Regions from separate parts of the Pseudomonas sp. L-22-4S-12 genome, predicted to be linked through region 1. Evidence: riboswitches for the same ligand, from Rfam matches in the RefSeq annotation. Region 1 holds a riboswitch; the other holds the start of a gene.
The links. Region 1 has a riboswitch for cobalamin ahead of F3I16_RS07360 (CbtB domain-containing protein). Riboswitches for the same ligand answer to the same signal wherever they lie in the genome.

Region 1 (6,850 bases):
TCGCCCTCGTCCTGCAGGTGGCGCTGCAGCAGGCGCTCGGCGCTCTGCACGCCGATGCGCCAGGCGGTGGGGGTGGGCAGGTGGCGCACGTCCACCGAATAGAAGTTGCGCCCGGTGGGCAGCACGTCCAGGCGCCCGCGACTGGGCGCGCCACTCGGCCCCGGCGGCACGAAGCGGCCTTCCAGTGCGGCGAGCAGGCCGTTTATTTCGGCGGCGCCGCAGGCGTCCAGCAGCGGGGCGATATGGCCGCGCAGCTCGTTCAGTACCGCGGCGCTGGCCGGACCCGCTGCGGGTGATTCGGGCTGCTCGATCAACTGCAGGGCCAGCAGCTCCAGGCGCTCACGGGTATCGCCACGGCTGCGCCAGGGATCAGTGCTCAGCGCCTGCAGGCTGTCCGGGCGCGGGCCGTGCCAGGGCTCGGCGGGCTCGCCGCCGAGTGGGTCGAATTCCAGCTCAAGGTCCTCGGCGAGGGCGCGCAGCAGGCTGGCGTGCCGGCCCTGACCGTCGCCCCGCGGGATGCGCACCAGGGAGAGCAGGGTGTCGCGGCGCAGGCGCCCGCTCGGCGATTCGCCAAAGCAGTGCAGGCCATCACGGATCTGCGATTCCTTGAGGTCGCACAGGTAGGCGTCCAGCTGCGGCAGCCAGCTGTCCGGGTCGTCGCCCACCTGCAGGCCCAGTTCGCGGTCGAGGCTGGCCTCGCGCACCTTGCGCTGGATCTCGCCGCGCAGCTCCACAGCGCGGCGCGGGTCGAGCTGGCTGGCCTCGTAGTACTCGTCGGCCAGGCGCTCCAGGTCGCGCAGCGGGCCGTAGCTCTCGGCGCGGGTCAGCGGCGGCATCAGGTGGTCGAGGATCACCGCCTGGGTGCGGCGCTTGGCCTGGGCGCCTTCGCCGGGGTCGTTGACGATAAAGGGGTAGAGGTTGGGCAGCGGGCCGAGGATCGCACTCGGCCAGCAGGCCTCGGACAGGCCGACGCTTTTGCCCGGCAGCCACTCCAGGTTGCCGTGCTTGCCGACATGGATCAGTGCGTCGACGGCGAATGCCGTGCGCAACCAGCAGTAGAAGGCCAGATAGCCGTGCGGCGGCACCAGGTCCGGGTCGTGGTACACCGCCGCCGCGTCCAGCTGGTAGCCGCGTGCCGGCTGGATGCCGACGAAGGTCAGGCCGAAGCGCAGGCCGGCGATCATCAGTCGGCCGGCGCGGTACATCGGGTCCTGCTCGGGCGGGCCCCAGCGTTCGATCACTGCACGTTGGTTGGCCTCGGGCAGGCTGGCGAACCAGCTTTGGTAGTCGTCCAGCGCCAGGCTCTGGGCGCAGGGGCGCGCATCGAGGTTGTCGAGGTCGTTGCTCACGCCGCCGAGCAACTGGTGGATCAGCGTGGTGCCGTCGTGCGGCAGGCCCTCGACCGGGTAACCCTGCTGCTGCAGGGCGCGCAGGATATTCAGCGCCGCGGCGGGGGTGTCCAGGCCGACGCCGTTGCCGATGCGGCCGTCGCGGGTCGGGTAGTTGGCCAGGATCAGGGCGACGCGTTTGTCCGCGTTAGCCTTGGCGGCAAGCTGGGTCCAGCGCCGCGCCAGCTCGGCGACGAAGTCCATGCCCGGCAGGTGCGGGCGGTAGCGCACCACGTCGCTCTGGCTGCGCTCGCTGCGCGCGGCCACGCCCTTGAAGGTGATCGGCCGGGTGATCAGGCGGCCGTCCAGCTCCGGCAGGGCGATATGCATGGCCAGGTCGCGCGGGCCCAGGCCCTGGGCGCTGGCCTGCCACTGCTCCTCGCTGTCCAGCGCGCAGAGCGCCTGCAGCACCGGCACGTCGCGGCGGAACGGCCGCTCCTGCGGTGCCTCCGGGTTGGACTGGGCAAACCCCGTGGTGTTGAGGATCACCGCAGCGTCGGCCTGGTCCAGCCAGGTCTCGACCCGGGCCAGGCACTCGGCCTCCTTGAGGCTGGCCACGGCGATGGGCAGCGGATTCAGCCCCTGCAGTTGCAGGCGCTGGTAGAAGGTGTCGACGAAGGCGGTATTGGCCGCCTGCACCTGGGCCCGGTAGAACAGCAGCGCGGCCACCGGTCGGCCGGGCTGCCAGTCGGCGCGCCAGTGCTCCAGGGTGGCTTCACTGTGGCGCGGGTGGTGGATCAGCGTGCGCGGCAGGGCGCGCGGCTCGCGCCACGGGTAGTCGCGCTGCAGCCAGCGGCTGGCGAGGCAGTGCAGCAGATGGCGGGCGTTGTCCGCGCCGCCCTGGCGCAGGTACTGCCACAGGCGCTGGCTGTCCTCGGTCGGCACGTTGCTCAAGCTGGTCAGCTCGGGATCGGGGCGGTCGTCGCCGGGCACCAGAATGATCCTGGCGCCTTGCCGGCCCAGCTCGACCACACGCTCGATGCCGTAGCGCCAGTAGCTGACGCCGCCGTGTACCGAGACCAGGATGACCCGTGCGTGGCGCAGCACCTGCTCGACGTAGAGATCCACCGAGGCGTGGTTGGGCAGCTGCGCCGGGCTGGCCAGGCGCAGGCTGGGGAAGTCCGCGGGCAGCTCGCGCGCCACCTCGGCCAGCAAGGACAGGTGCGAGTCGCCAGTGCAGAGGATCACCAGCTCGGCTGGGGTCTGGCCGAGGTCGGCGATGCTGTCGGCCGGCAGGGTGACGCCGGCCTGGGCGCGCAGCAGGTGCATGTCAGCCGGCCAGCGCGGCCTGCAGCTGCGCCTCGATGGCTGCGCGGTCGAGGCCCTGGCCGATCAGCACCAGGCGGCTGACGCGCGGCTCGTCTGCGCTCCAGGCGCGGTCGAAGTGGCGGTCGAAGCGCTGGCCGACGCCCTGCACCAGCAGGCGCATGGCCTTGCCGGGGATGGCGGCGAAGCCCTTGACGCGCAGGATGCCGTGCCTGGCCACGGCGTCCTTCAGGGCGGCCAGCAGGCGCGCCTCCTCGGCTTCCGGCAGGATCAGGTCGAAGGCGTCGAACGCGTCGTGGTCGTGGTCTTCGTCTTCCTCGTCGTGGTGGGTGCGGCGGGCGTCGATATGCAGCTCGGTCGCGCAGTTCAGGCCCAGCAGCACCTCCAGCGGCAGCTCGCCGCCCTGGGCCTCGATCACCTTGACCGCCGGCGGCAGTTCCTCGACCACTTCGGCGCGCACGGCAGCCAGGGCGGCGGCGTCGAGCAGGTCGGTCTTGTTCAGCAGCACCAGGTCGGCGCTGGCCAGCTGGTCGGCGAACAGCTCGTGCAGCGGCGATTCGTGGTCGAGGTTCGGGTCCTGCTGGCGCTGGGCATCCACCTGTTCGGGGAAGGCGGCGAAGGTGCCGGCGGCCACGGCCGGGCTGTCGACCACGGTGATCACCGCATCCACGGTGCAGGCGGTGCGGATTTCCGGCCAGTTGAAGGCCTGCACCAGCGGCTTGGGCAACGCCAGGCCGCTGGTCTCGATGAGGATATGGTCCAGCTCGCCGCGGCGCGCCACCAGTTCGCGCATCACCGGGAAGAATTCTTCCTGCACGGTGCAGCACAGGCAGCCGTTGGCCAGTTCGAAGATGCGGCCGTTGGCTTCCTCCTCGCTGCAGCCGATGGCGCACTGCTTGAGGATGGCGCCGTCGATGCCCAGCTCGCCGAACTCGTTGACTATCACCGCGATGCGCCGGCCGCCGGCATGCCCGAGCATGTGACGGAGCAGGGTGGTTTTGCCGGCGCCGAGGAAGCCGGTGACGATGGTGACGGGAAGTTTGGAGAGGGTTTGCATGGAGGGCCCCGGAGCGTCGGTGAATTCGACGGACGGGCAGGGGCAGGCCGGCGTCCGGACGGACGCGGGCCTTGCACCACCGGATCACCCCGCCCGGACAGTTAGCTGGTTTGTCGAGGCAGGTCTCCTGGCTCACGGTGTGCGCTGGGCGCGCTCCCTTCACCTTCCCGCCGTTGGCAGTGGTGCATCGAAGGGGCTTGAACCGTTCACAGTTGCGGGGGCAGCCAGGGCATAAACCCTGTTCCCTCTTAGCTGCACCCGCACGGGTGCAGAACCTCGAAAGGGCGGAAGGCTACGCAGTGCCCGCGGGCCGGTCAACCTTGGCGGTTGACGCTGGTGCGGGCTTCGTGATGTTCTAGAAAAGCTGTTTCAGGTGTCTCGCACCGGCGTGTGCGAGGTGAAACGGGAAGCCGGTGGGTCTCTTGCGAGACGAGTCCGGCGCTGCCCCCGCAACGGTAAGCGTACGTAGGGTTCTTGTAGTCACTGCACCGACAGGTGTGGGAAGGCTGACCCAGTCACTGTCGAGTAGACAGTCGTCGCAAGCCCGGAGACCGGCCTGAATCCTCGTTTGGCAACCCGCGGTGGGCGGGTGCGCGCCGGATTCAGGCCCCGGATGGGCCTGCACGTGCTGCGTCCTTCTGCCCCGTTTTCACATCACCAGAAGGTCAGCTCATGTCCAGCAGCGCACTGTCGTCTTCCGCATCCGTTACCCGTCCTCTCTCGCAACGCCTGCTCCTGGCCGTTGGCAGCTGCCTGCTCGGCGGCGCCCTGATCTTCGTCGCCGGCTTCTCGCACATCGAGGCGATGCACAACGCCGCCCACGATACCCGGCACAGCGCCGCGTTCCCCTGCCACTAAGCCGCCAGTTCACCTGAGCGCTGCTGCCATGTATGGCGGCGGCGCTGCCTTGCCGCTGTTTCGAGAAGTCCCGAGATGATCAAACGTATCGCCCAGACGGCCGGTTTTTCCGGCCTGCTCGCCGCCATCGTGCTGACCCTGCTGCAAAGCCTGTGGGTCACCCCGCTGATCCTGCAGGCGGAAAGCTACGAGAACGCCGCGCCGGCGCAAGCCGTGGTGGCCGAGCACAGCCATGCCGCCGCTGAACCGGCTCACGAGCATGCACAGGCGGAGGTCGCCGGCCATAGCCACGATGGCGAAGCCTGGGCCCCCGAAGACGGCTGGCAGCGCAGCCTGGCCACCGGCCTGAGCAACCTAGTGGTGGCGGTCGGTTTCGCCCTGATGCTGGCCGGTCTGTTCACCCTGCGCGCGCCGGGCCGGACCTGGCAGGGCCTGCTCTGGGGGCTGGGCGGTTTCGCCACCTTCTCCCTGGCGCCATCCGCCGGCCTGCCGCCGGAGCTGCCGGGCACCGCCGCCGCCGACCTGCTGCTGCGCCAGTACTGGTGGATCGGCACCGCCCTCGCCACCGCCGCCGGCCTGGGTCTGCTGGCGTTCGCCCGCCACTGGGCGTTGCGCATCGCCGGCCTGGTGTTGCTGGCGCTGCCGCACCTGATCGGCGCGCCGCAGCCGGACGTGCACCAGAGCCTGGCGCCGGAGGCCCTGGAGCGCGAGTTCATCCTTGCCTCGCTGCTGACCAATGCGCTGTTCTGGTCCGCCCTGGGTCTGGCCGCGGCCTGGTTCTTCGCCCGTGGTGCCCGGCAGGATGCCTGATCCGGTGATCATCGCCGGCCTCGGCTGCCGTCGCGGCTGCACGGCGGCCGAACTGCGCGAGCTGCTGGAAAAGACCCTGGAGCAGCTTGCGCTGCCGCTGAGCGCGCTGGATGGCCTGGCCAGCAGTGCGCACAAGCGGGGCGAGGCGGGGCTGCTGCAACTGGCTGCCGGCCTCGGCTTGACGATGGATTTCTACGCCGCCGAGCAACTGACGCCCTACGAGTCGCAACTGAGCGAAGGCTCGGACCTGGTGCGTGAACTGACTGGTTCCGCCAGCGTGGCCGAGGCCAGTGCCCTGGCCAGTGCCAGCGAACGTTCCGGTCGCGCCGCCCTGCTGATCTGCCCCAAACAGCGCAGCGCCGCTGCGACCCTGGCCATCGCCCGCGCCTGAATCGGAACCTTCCATGACCGTCTATTTCATCGGCGCCGGCCCCGGCGACCCGGAGCTGATCACCGTCAAGGGCCAGCGCCTGATCCGCAGCTGCCCGGTGATTCTCTACGCCGGCTCGCTGGTGCCCGAGGCCGTGCTGCAGGGCCTCAGCGCCGAACAGGTGGTGAACACCGCCGAGCTGCATCTGGACCAGATCATCGCGCTGATCCGCGCAGCCGCCGAACGCGGCCAGGATGTGGCCCGCGTGCATTCCGGCGATCCGTCCCTGTATGGCGCCATCGGCGAGCAGATCCGTCAGCTACGGGCGCTGGGCATCGCCTTCGAGATCGTGCCTGGGGTGACCGCCACGGCCGCCTGCGCGGCGCTGCTGGAAAGCGAGCTGACCCTGCCCGAGGTGTCGCAGACGGTGATCCTCACCCGCTACGGGCACAACTCGCCGATGCCGGCGGGAGAGGCGCTGGGCGCCCTGGCCAGCCATCGCGCAACCCTGGCCATCCACCTGGGCGTGCAGCACCTGGCGCGCATCGTCGAGGAATTGCTGCCGCATTACGGCGCCGACTGCCCGGTCGCCGTGGTCCATCGCGCCAGCTGGCCGGATCAGGACTGGGTGCGCGGCACCCTGGCGGATATCGAGGCGAAGGTGGCCGGGAAGGGTTTCCGGCGCACCGCGCTGATCCTGGTCGGTCGGGTGCTGGGCGCCGAGGATTTCGCCGACTCGGCGCTGTATCACGCCGATACCCACCACCTGTTCAGGGCAGACGGCGCAGGCAGTAAAGGCTGAGGTCGGTGCTGGCCCGGTTGTCGGCGATGGCGATCTCGCCGCCCAGTGCTTGCAGGCGGGTATTCAGCTCGCTGGCGTAGAGCGCCTGGCGAAAGCGCGGGTAGTCCAGCTGCGGTGCCAGCCACTGCTGCAGCTGCGGCAGCCGGAAGGCCCAGTAAGCAACCCGGCAATCGAAGCCGGTCGCCTGCAGGCGAGCGAGCAGGTCGGTATCGCCGGCGAGCACGGCCTGGCAGTGGGCGAAAAGGCTTTCCACGGAATCGTTCATGGCGGCGAATATTGCGTGCCGGTGGGGGTTGCGG
Region 2 (6,850 bases), on a different contig from region 1:
CTGGCCGGCGCAGTGAACTACCGCGGCATCGGCACCTTCGAGTTCCTCCTCGATGCCGAGCAGCCGGGGCGCTTCTACTTCATGGAAGCCAACCCGCGGGTTCAGGTGGAGCACACCGTGACCGAACAGGTCACCGGTGTCGACCTGCTGCATACTCAGATCCGGCTGCTTGCCGGCGCCTCCCTCGACCAGTTGGGCCTGCGTCAGCCGCCAGCCGTGCAGGGCTGCGCCGTGCAGCTGCGGATCAACCTGGAGACCCTGCACGCCGACGGCAGCACCCGCCCGGCGGTCGGCACCCTCAGCGCCTACGAGCCACCCAGCGGCCCCGGCCTGCGCGTGGACGGCTACGGCTACGCCGGCTACCAGGTCAGCCCCAGCTACGACTCGCTGCTGGCCAAGCTGATCGCCACCGCGCCCGACTACCCGGCCGCCCTGCGCCGCGCCTACCGCGCGCTGTGCGAGTTCCGCCTGGACGGCGTGGCGAGCAACCTGCACCTGCTGCTGAACCTGCTGCGCCTGCCCGAGGTGCAGGGCAACCGGGTCAGCACCCGTTTCGTCGAGAGCCGTCTGGGCGAGCTGCTCGCCGCCCAACCTGCGGCCCACGCCCATCACCATTTCGCCGCCAGCCAGGCGCAGGCCACGGCCGGCCCGCGCCCGGTCGACGCCCCGCCCGGCAGCCAGCCACTGAATGTGCCGAGCACTGGCGTGCTGGTGTGCCTGGAAGTGGCCGAGGGCGATGCGGTGGCCGTCGGCCAGACCATCGCCGTGCTGGAGGCGATGAAGATGGAGTTCGAGGTGCGCGCCAGCCACAGCGGCATCGTCCGCGCCCTCGCCGCCCAGCCCGGCGATGCCCTGGCCGAGGGCCAGGCGCTGCTGTTTCTCGAACCGGCCGAGGTGACCGCCGAACACGACCACAACGAACAGAGCCTGGACCTGGCGCACATCCGCGCCGACCTGGCCGAGGTGCTGGAACGCCACGCGCGCCTGACCGACGAACGCCGCCCCCAGGCCGTGGCCAAGCGGCGCAAGACCGGCCAGCGCACGGTGCGCGAGAACCTCGCCGATCTGCTGGATGACGGCAGCTTCATCGAATACGGCGCCCTGGCCCTGGCCGCACAACGCCGCCGCCGTTCGGCCGAGGAGCTGCTGGAGCTGAGCCCGGCCGACGGCCTGGTCGCCGGCATCGGCACGGTCAACGCCGGCCAGTTCGGCAGCGAAACCGCGCGCTGCATGACCATCGCCTACGACTACACGGTCTTCGCCGGCACCCAGGGGGTGATCAACCACAAGAAGACCGACCGCATGCTGCAACTGGCCGAACAGTGGCGCCTGCCGCTGGTGCTGTTCGCCGAAGGCGGCGGCGGCCGGCCCGGCGATACCGACTTCGTCGGCGTGGCCGGGCTGGACTGCCACACCTTCGTCGGCATGGCCAGGCTCTCCGGCCTGGTGCCGCTGGTCGGCGTGGTCTCCGGGCGCTGCTTCGCCGGCAACGCCGCCCTGCTCGGCTGCTGCGACGTGATCATCGCCACGGAAAACGCCAGCATCGGCATGGCCGGCCCGGCGATGATCGAAGGCGGCGGCCTCGGCAGCTTCCGGCCCGAAGAGGTCGGCCCGGTGTCCGTGCAGGGCCCCAACGGGGTGATCGACGTGCGGGTGGCGGACGAAGCCGAAGCCGTCGCGGTGGCCAAACAATATCTATCCTATTTCCAGGGACCACTGGCCGACTGGGACTGCGCCGACCAGCGCGAGCTGCGCCAGGTGATTCCCGAGAACCGCCTGCGCGTCTACGACATCCGCCGGGTGATCCAGCTGCTGGCCGACCGCGACTCGGTGCTGGAACTGCGCCGCCAGTTCGCCCCGGGGCTGATCACCGCCCTGATCCGCATCGAAGGCCAGCCGTTCGGCCTGATCGCCAACAACCCCGCGCACCTGGGCGGCGCCATCGACGCGGTGGCGGGAGATAAAGCAGCTCGCTTCATGCAGCTGTGCGATGCCTTCGATCTCCCCCTGCTGTCGCTGTGCGACACCCCCGGCTTTATGGTCGGCCCGGAGGCGGAGAAACAGGGCACGGTGCGCCATGTCGCGCGCATGTTCGTCGCCGCCGCCAGCCTCAGCGTGCCGTTCTTCACCCTGATGCTGCGCAAGGGCTACGGCCTGGGCGCCCAGGCCATGGCCGCCGGCAGCTTCCACTCGCCGCTGTTCACCATCGCCTGGCCCAGCGGCGAATTCGGTGCCATGGGCCTGGAAGGCGCGGTGCGCCTGGGTTTCGCCAAGGAGCTGGCGGCCCAGGCGGACGCCGCGGCGCAGCAGGCACTGTTCGACAAGCTGGTGGCCAAGGCCTACGAGCAGGGCAAGGGCCTGAACATGGCCAGCTACCTGGAGATCGATGCGGTGATCGACCCGGCCGAGACCCGAGCCTGGCTGCTGCGCGGTCTGAACGCCGCGCCGCGCCCGGCCGCGCGCACGGGCAAGAAGCGGCCCTTCGTCGATACCTGGTAAGGCGCAAAACCGGCAAGCCGCAGGTTGCATGCTAATGACATGCGGCGTGCGGCTTGCCGTGTCCTTTTCAGTTAAACTGCCGCATCTTTTGTACGCCTATAACGATCCGCCTGATGCCGACGACTTTCCACGAGATCCCCCGCGAGCGCCCCTCCACGCCGTTGCTTGACCGCGCCGATACGCCGGTCGGCCTGCGGCGCCTGGCGGAAACCGAACTGGAAACCCTGGCCAACGAGCTGCGCCAGTACCTGCTGTACAGCGTCGGCCAGACCGGCGGGCACTTCGGTGCTGGGCTCGGCGTGATCGAGCTGACCATCGCCCTGCACTACATCTTCGACACCCCGGACGACCGGCTGGTGTGGGACGTCGGCCACCAGGCCTACCCGCACAAGATCCTCACCGGGCGCCGCGAGCGCATGAGCACGCTGCGCCAGAAGGACGGCCTGGCCGCCTTCCCGCGCCGCAGCGAGAGCGAGTACGACACCTTCGGCGTCGGCCACTCCAGCACCAGCATCAGCGCTGCCTTAGGGATGGCCATCGCCGCCAAACTGCAGGGTTCGCGGCGCAAGAGCGTGGCGGTGATCGGCGACGGCGCGCTGACCGCCGGCATGGCCTTCGAGGCGTTGAATCATGCCTCCGATGTGAAGGCCAACATGCTGGTGGTGCTCAACGACAACGACATGTCGATCTCCAAGAACGTCGGCGGCCTGTCCAACTACCTGGCCAAGATCATCTCCAGCCGCACCTATTCGAGCATGCGCGAAGGCAGCAAGAAGATCCTCTCGCGCCTGCCCGGCGCCTGGGAGATCGCGCGCAAGGTCGAGGAGCACGCCAAGGGCATGCTGGTGCCCGGCACCCTGTTCGAGGAGCTGGGCTGGAACTACGTCGGCCCCATCGACGGCCACGACCTGCCGACCCTGATCGCCACCCTGCGCAATATGCGCGACCTGGACGGCCCGCAGTTCCTCCATGTGGTGACCAAGAAGGGCAAGGGCTTCGCCCCGGCCGAGGCCGACCCGATCGGCTATCACGCGATCACCAAGCTGGAGCCGCTCACCGCCGAAGCCACCCCGAAGAAACCGAGCGGCCCCAAGTACTCCAGCGTGTTCGGCCAGTGGCTGTGTGACATGGCTGCGGCCGACCCGCGCCTGGTCGGCATCACCCCGGCGATGAAGGAAGGCTCCGACCTGGTGGCCTTCAGCGAGCGCTTCCCCGAGCGCTACTTCGACGTCGCCATCGCCGAGCAGCACGCGGTGACCCTGGCCGCCGGCATGGCCTGCGACGGCGTCAAGCCGGTGGTGGCGATCTACTCGACCTTCCTCCAGCGCGCCTACGACCAGCTGATCCACGACGTGGCCGTGCAGCACCTCGACGTGCTGTTCGCCATCGACCGCGCCGGCCTGGTCGGCGAAGACGGCCCGACCCACGCCGGCAGCTTCGATATTTCCTACCTGCGCTGCATCCCCGGCATGCTGGTGATGACCCCCAGCGACGAGAACGAACTGCGCCGCATGCTCACCACCGGCCACTTGTTCGATGGCCCGGCGGCCGTGCGCTACCCGCGCGGCAGCGGGCCGAACACGCCGATCGAGCCGACCCTGGAGCCGCTGGCAATCGGCAAGGGCCTGGTCCGTCGCCACGGGCAGAAGACCGCCCTGCTGGTGTTCGGCGTGCAGCTGGCCGAAGCGCTCAAGGTCGGCGAGAAGCTGGATGCGACTGTGGTCGACATGCGCTTCGTCAAACCGCTGGACGAGGCCCTGGTGCGCGAACTGGCGGCCAGCCACGAGCTGCTGGTGACCATCGAGGAGAACGCCATCATGGGCGGCGCCGGTTCGGCGATCAGCGAGTTCCTCGCCGCCGAGAACCTGCTCAAGCCCGTGCTGCACCTGGGTCTGCCGGACAGCTACGTGGAGCACGCCAAGCCGGCGCAGATGTTGGCTGAATGCGGCCTGGACCAGGCCGGCATCGAAGCGGCCGTGCGTCAGCGCCTGGCGCAACTGCCCACATGAATGCCGCTCATCCAGAGCCGAGCCCAACTCGCTTGTAATTCATCCAGCCGCGCACTATGGTGCGCGGCGTTTTACTTCCGCCAAGGTGCGCCCGTCGTGATCGACCGGCGTTAAACGGGAAGCCGGTGCGCTCGTCACGAGCCATTCCGGCGCTGCCCCCGCAACGGTAAGCCACCGCAGCCTCGCGCTGCCATGTCGATCGACGTGCCACTGGGAGTTTTCCCGGGAAGGCGATCGACAGGGAAAGTTCGCTTTCAGTGGCAAGCCCGGAGACCGGCCTCGACGGATTCGACTGGTGTTGCGGAGGGCAGCACCGTCAAGCGTCGGCTTGTGGTGACGCTTGTCCCTGCCCTCCTCAAAAGTCTGCCGACTGTTTGAGGATCCATTGATGAAATTGTCCCGCCTGGCTCTGGCCATCGCCCTACTGCCCGCCTCCGCGGCCTTCGCCAGCGAAGACCAGGAAGCCGCGCTGAAGCTGTCGGAAACCCTGATCAGCGCCAACCGCGACGTGCAGCAGCGCAGCGCCAGCAGCGCCGCCAGCACGGTGTTCACCCGCGCCGACATCGAGCGCCTGCAACCCGCCTCGGTGGTCGACCTGCTCGCCCGCGTGCCCGGCGTGCAGGTGACGCAGAACGGCAGCGGCAGCCTGGCCAGCCTGTATATCCGCGGCACCAAGTCGGCGCAGAGCCTGGTCCTGGTGGACGGCATGCGCATCGGTTCGGCCAGCTCCGGCGACAGCAACCTGCAGCACCTCAATATCGAGCAGATCGAGCGCATCGAAGTGCTGCGCGGGCCGCGCTCGGCCATGTACGGCGCCGATGCCATCGGCGGCGTGGTGCAGATATTCACCCGCCGCAGCAGCGGCGAAGGGCTCAAGCCGTTCGTGCGCGTGGGCTATGGCAGCCGCGGCACCTGGCAGCGCAGCGCCGGCATCTCCGGCGGCGACGAGGCCACCCGCTTCAGCCTGGCCGGCAGCCTCGACGAAACCAATGGCTTCGACCGCACCGGCACGTCCTACGAGGCCGACCAGGATCACGACGCCTACCGCAACAAGGCCTTCAGCCTGAGCCTCAGCCACAGCTTCAACGACAACCTGGAAGCCGGGATCAACGTCCTCGACCAGCGCGGCCGCACCGAATTCGACAACCCCTTCGGCCGCTTCGACATGACCACCTTCGAGTCGGTCGAGCAGGACCCGTACAGCGACTTCACCGTCAGCAGCGTCTCCAGCTACCTCGACGCCCAGCTCAACGACGCCTGGAACAGCCGCCTGGAAGTCGGCCACAGCGAGAACCGCGAAGAGAGCCTGGACAAGCTCAGCGCCGAGCGCGGCGTGTTCAACACCTACCGCGACTCGGTCAACTGGCTGAACACCCTGAACCTGAACGACAGCCACAGCCTGCTGCTCGGCGCCGACTGGTACCAAGACCAGCTCAACAGCAACACCGCCTTCGCCGAACAGCAGCGCTGGAACCAGGCGGCCTTCATCCAGCACCGCTACGACGGCGAGCACTTCGCCACCGAGCTGGGCCTGCGCCACGACAAGAACGAACAGTTCGGCAGCGAGAACACCTGGAGCGGCGCCCTGACCCTGCCGCTGAACGAGCGCAACGACCTGATCGCCTCCTACAGCGAAGGCTTCCGCGCGCCGACCTTCAACGACCTGTACTACCCGGACTACAGCAACCCGGACCTCAAGCCGGAGCACTCCAAGAGCGTCGAGCTGCAGTGGCGCAGCCAGCTGGCCGCCACCACCCGCCTGGAAGCCTCGGTCTACCGCACCGACATCGAAGACGCCATCGCCAGCGACCAGGACTTCATCCCGCAGAACATCGCCAAGGCGCGCATCCATGGTTTCGAGGCCGCGCTGCAGCAGGAACTGTTTGGCTGGCAGGGCCAGCTGGGCGTGGCCTTCGTCGACCCGCGCGACCGCGACAGCGGCCACACCCTCAACCGCCGCGCACGGCGCACCCTGAGCCTGGACCTGGATCGCAGCTTCGGCGATGTCGCCATCGGCGCCAGCTGGCAGGCCGTGAGCAGCAGCTACGACGACCCGGACAACCAGGATCGCCTGGCCGGCTACGGCCTGCTGGCCCTGCGCGGCAGCTGGCAGGCCACGCCCGAGCTGAAGCTGGAAGCCAAGCTGGATAACCTGCTGGACAAGGATTACCAGCGCGCCCTGTACGAACACGAAGGCGAGCATTACGGCTACCGCCAGGAAGGCCGCAGCGCCCTGCTCGGCTTCGTCTGGACGCCGCAACTGTAAGCCCCGGGGACCTGGCCAAGCCGGCGCAGGGCGCCGGTTCGCGGCTGAAGCCGCTCCCACACAAGAACCGGCCGTC

Region 2: it holds a riboswitch for cobalamin, as region 1 does, so the genes downstream of both, F3I16_RS09620 (TonB-dependent receptor domain-containing protein) here and F3I16_RS07360 (CbtB domain-containing protein) in region 1, are expected to answer to the same signal.

The regions. Positions count from the first base shown of each region.
Region 1 covers NZ_WELL01000002.1:175,343-182,192, forward strand. Annotated here, with positions in the region: gene cobN (cobaltochelatase subunit CobN) at 1-2,657, opposite strand, end outside; gene cobW (cobalamin biosynthesis protein CobW) at 2,659-3,711, opposite strand; cobalamin riboswitch at 3,811-4,005, opposite strand; cobalamin riboswitch at 4,066-4,286, shown strand; gene F3I16_RS07360 (CbtB domain-containing protein) at 4,384-4,569, shown strand; gene F3I16_RS07365 (CbtA family protein) at 4,645-5,379, shown strand; gene F3I16_RS07370 (cobalamin biosynthesis protein) at 5,372-5,770, shown strand; gene cobM (precorrin-4 C(11)-methyltransferase) at 5,784-6,551, shown strand; gene F3I16_RS07380 (hypothetical protein) at 6,520-6,804, opposite strand.
Region 2 covers NZ_WELL01000003.1:74,200-81,049, reverse strand. Annotated here, with positions in the region: gene F3I16_RS09630 (carboxyl transferase domain-containing protein) at 1-2,499, shown strand, start outside; gene dxs (1-deoxy-D-xylulose-5-phosphate synthase) at 2,613-4,508, shown strand; cobalamin riboswitch at 4,575-4,805, shown strand; gene F3I16_RS09620 (TonB-dependent receptor domain-containing protein) at 4,897-6,774, shown strand.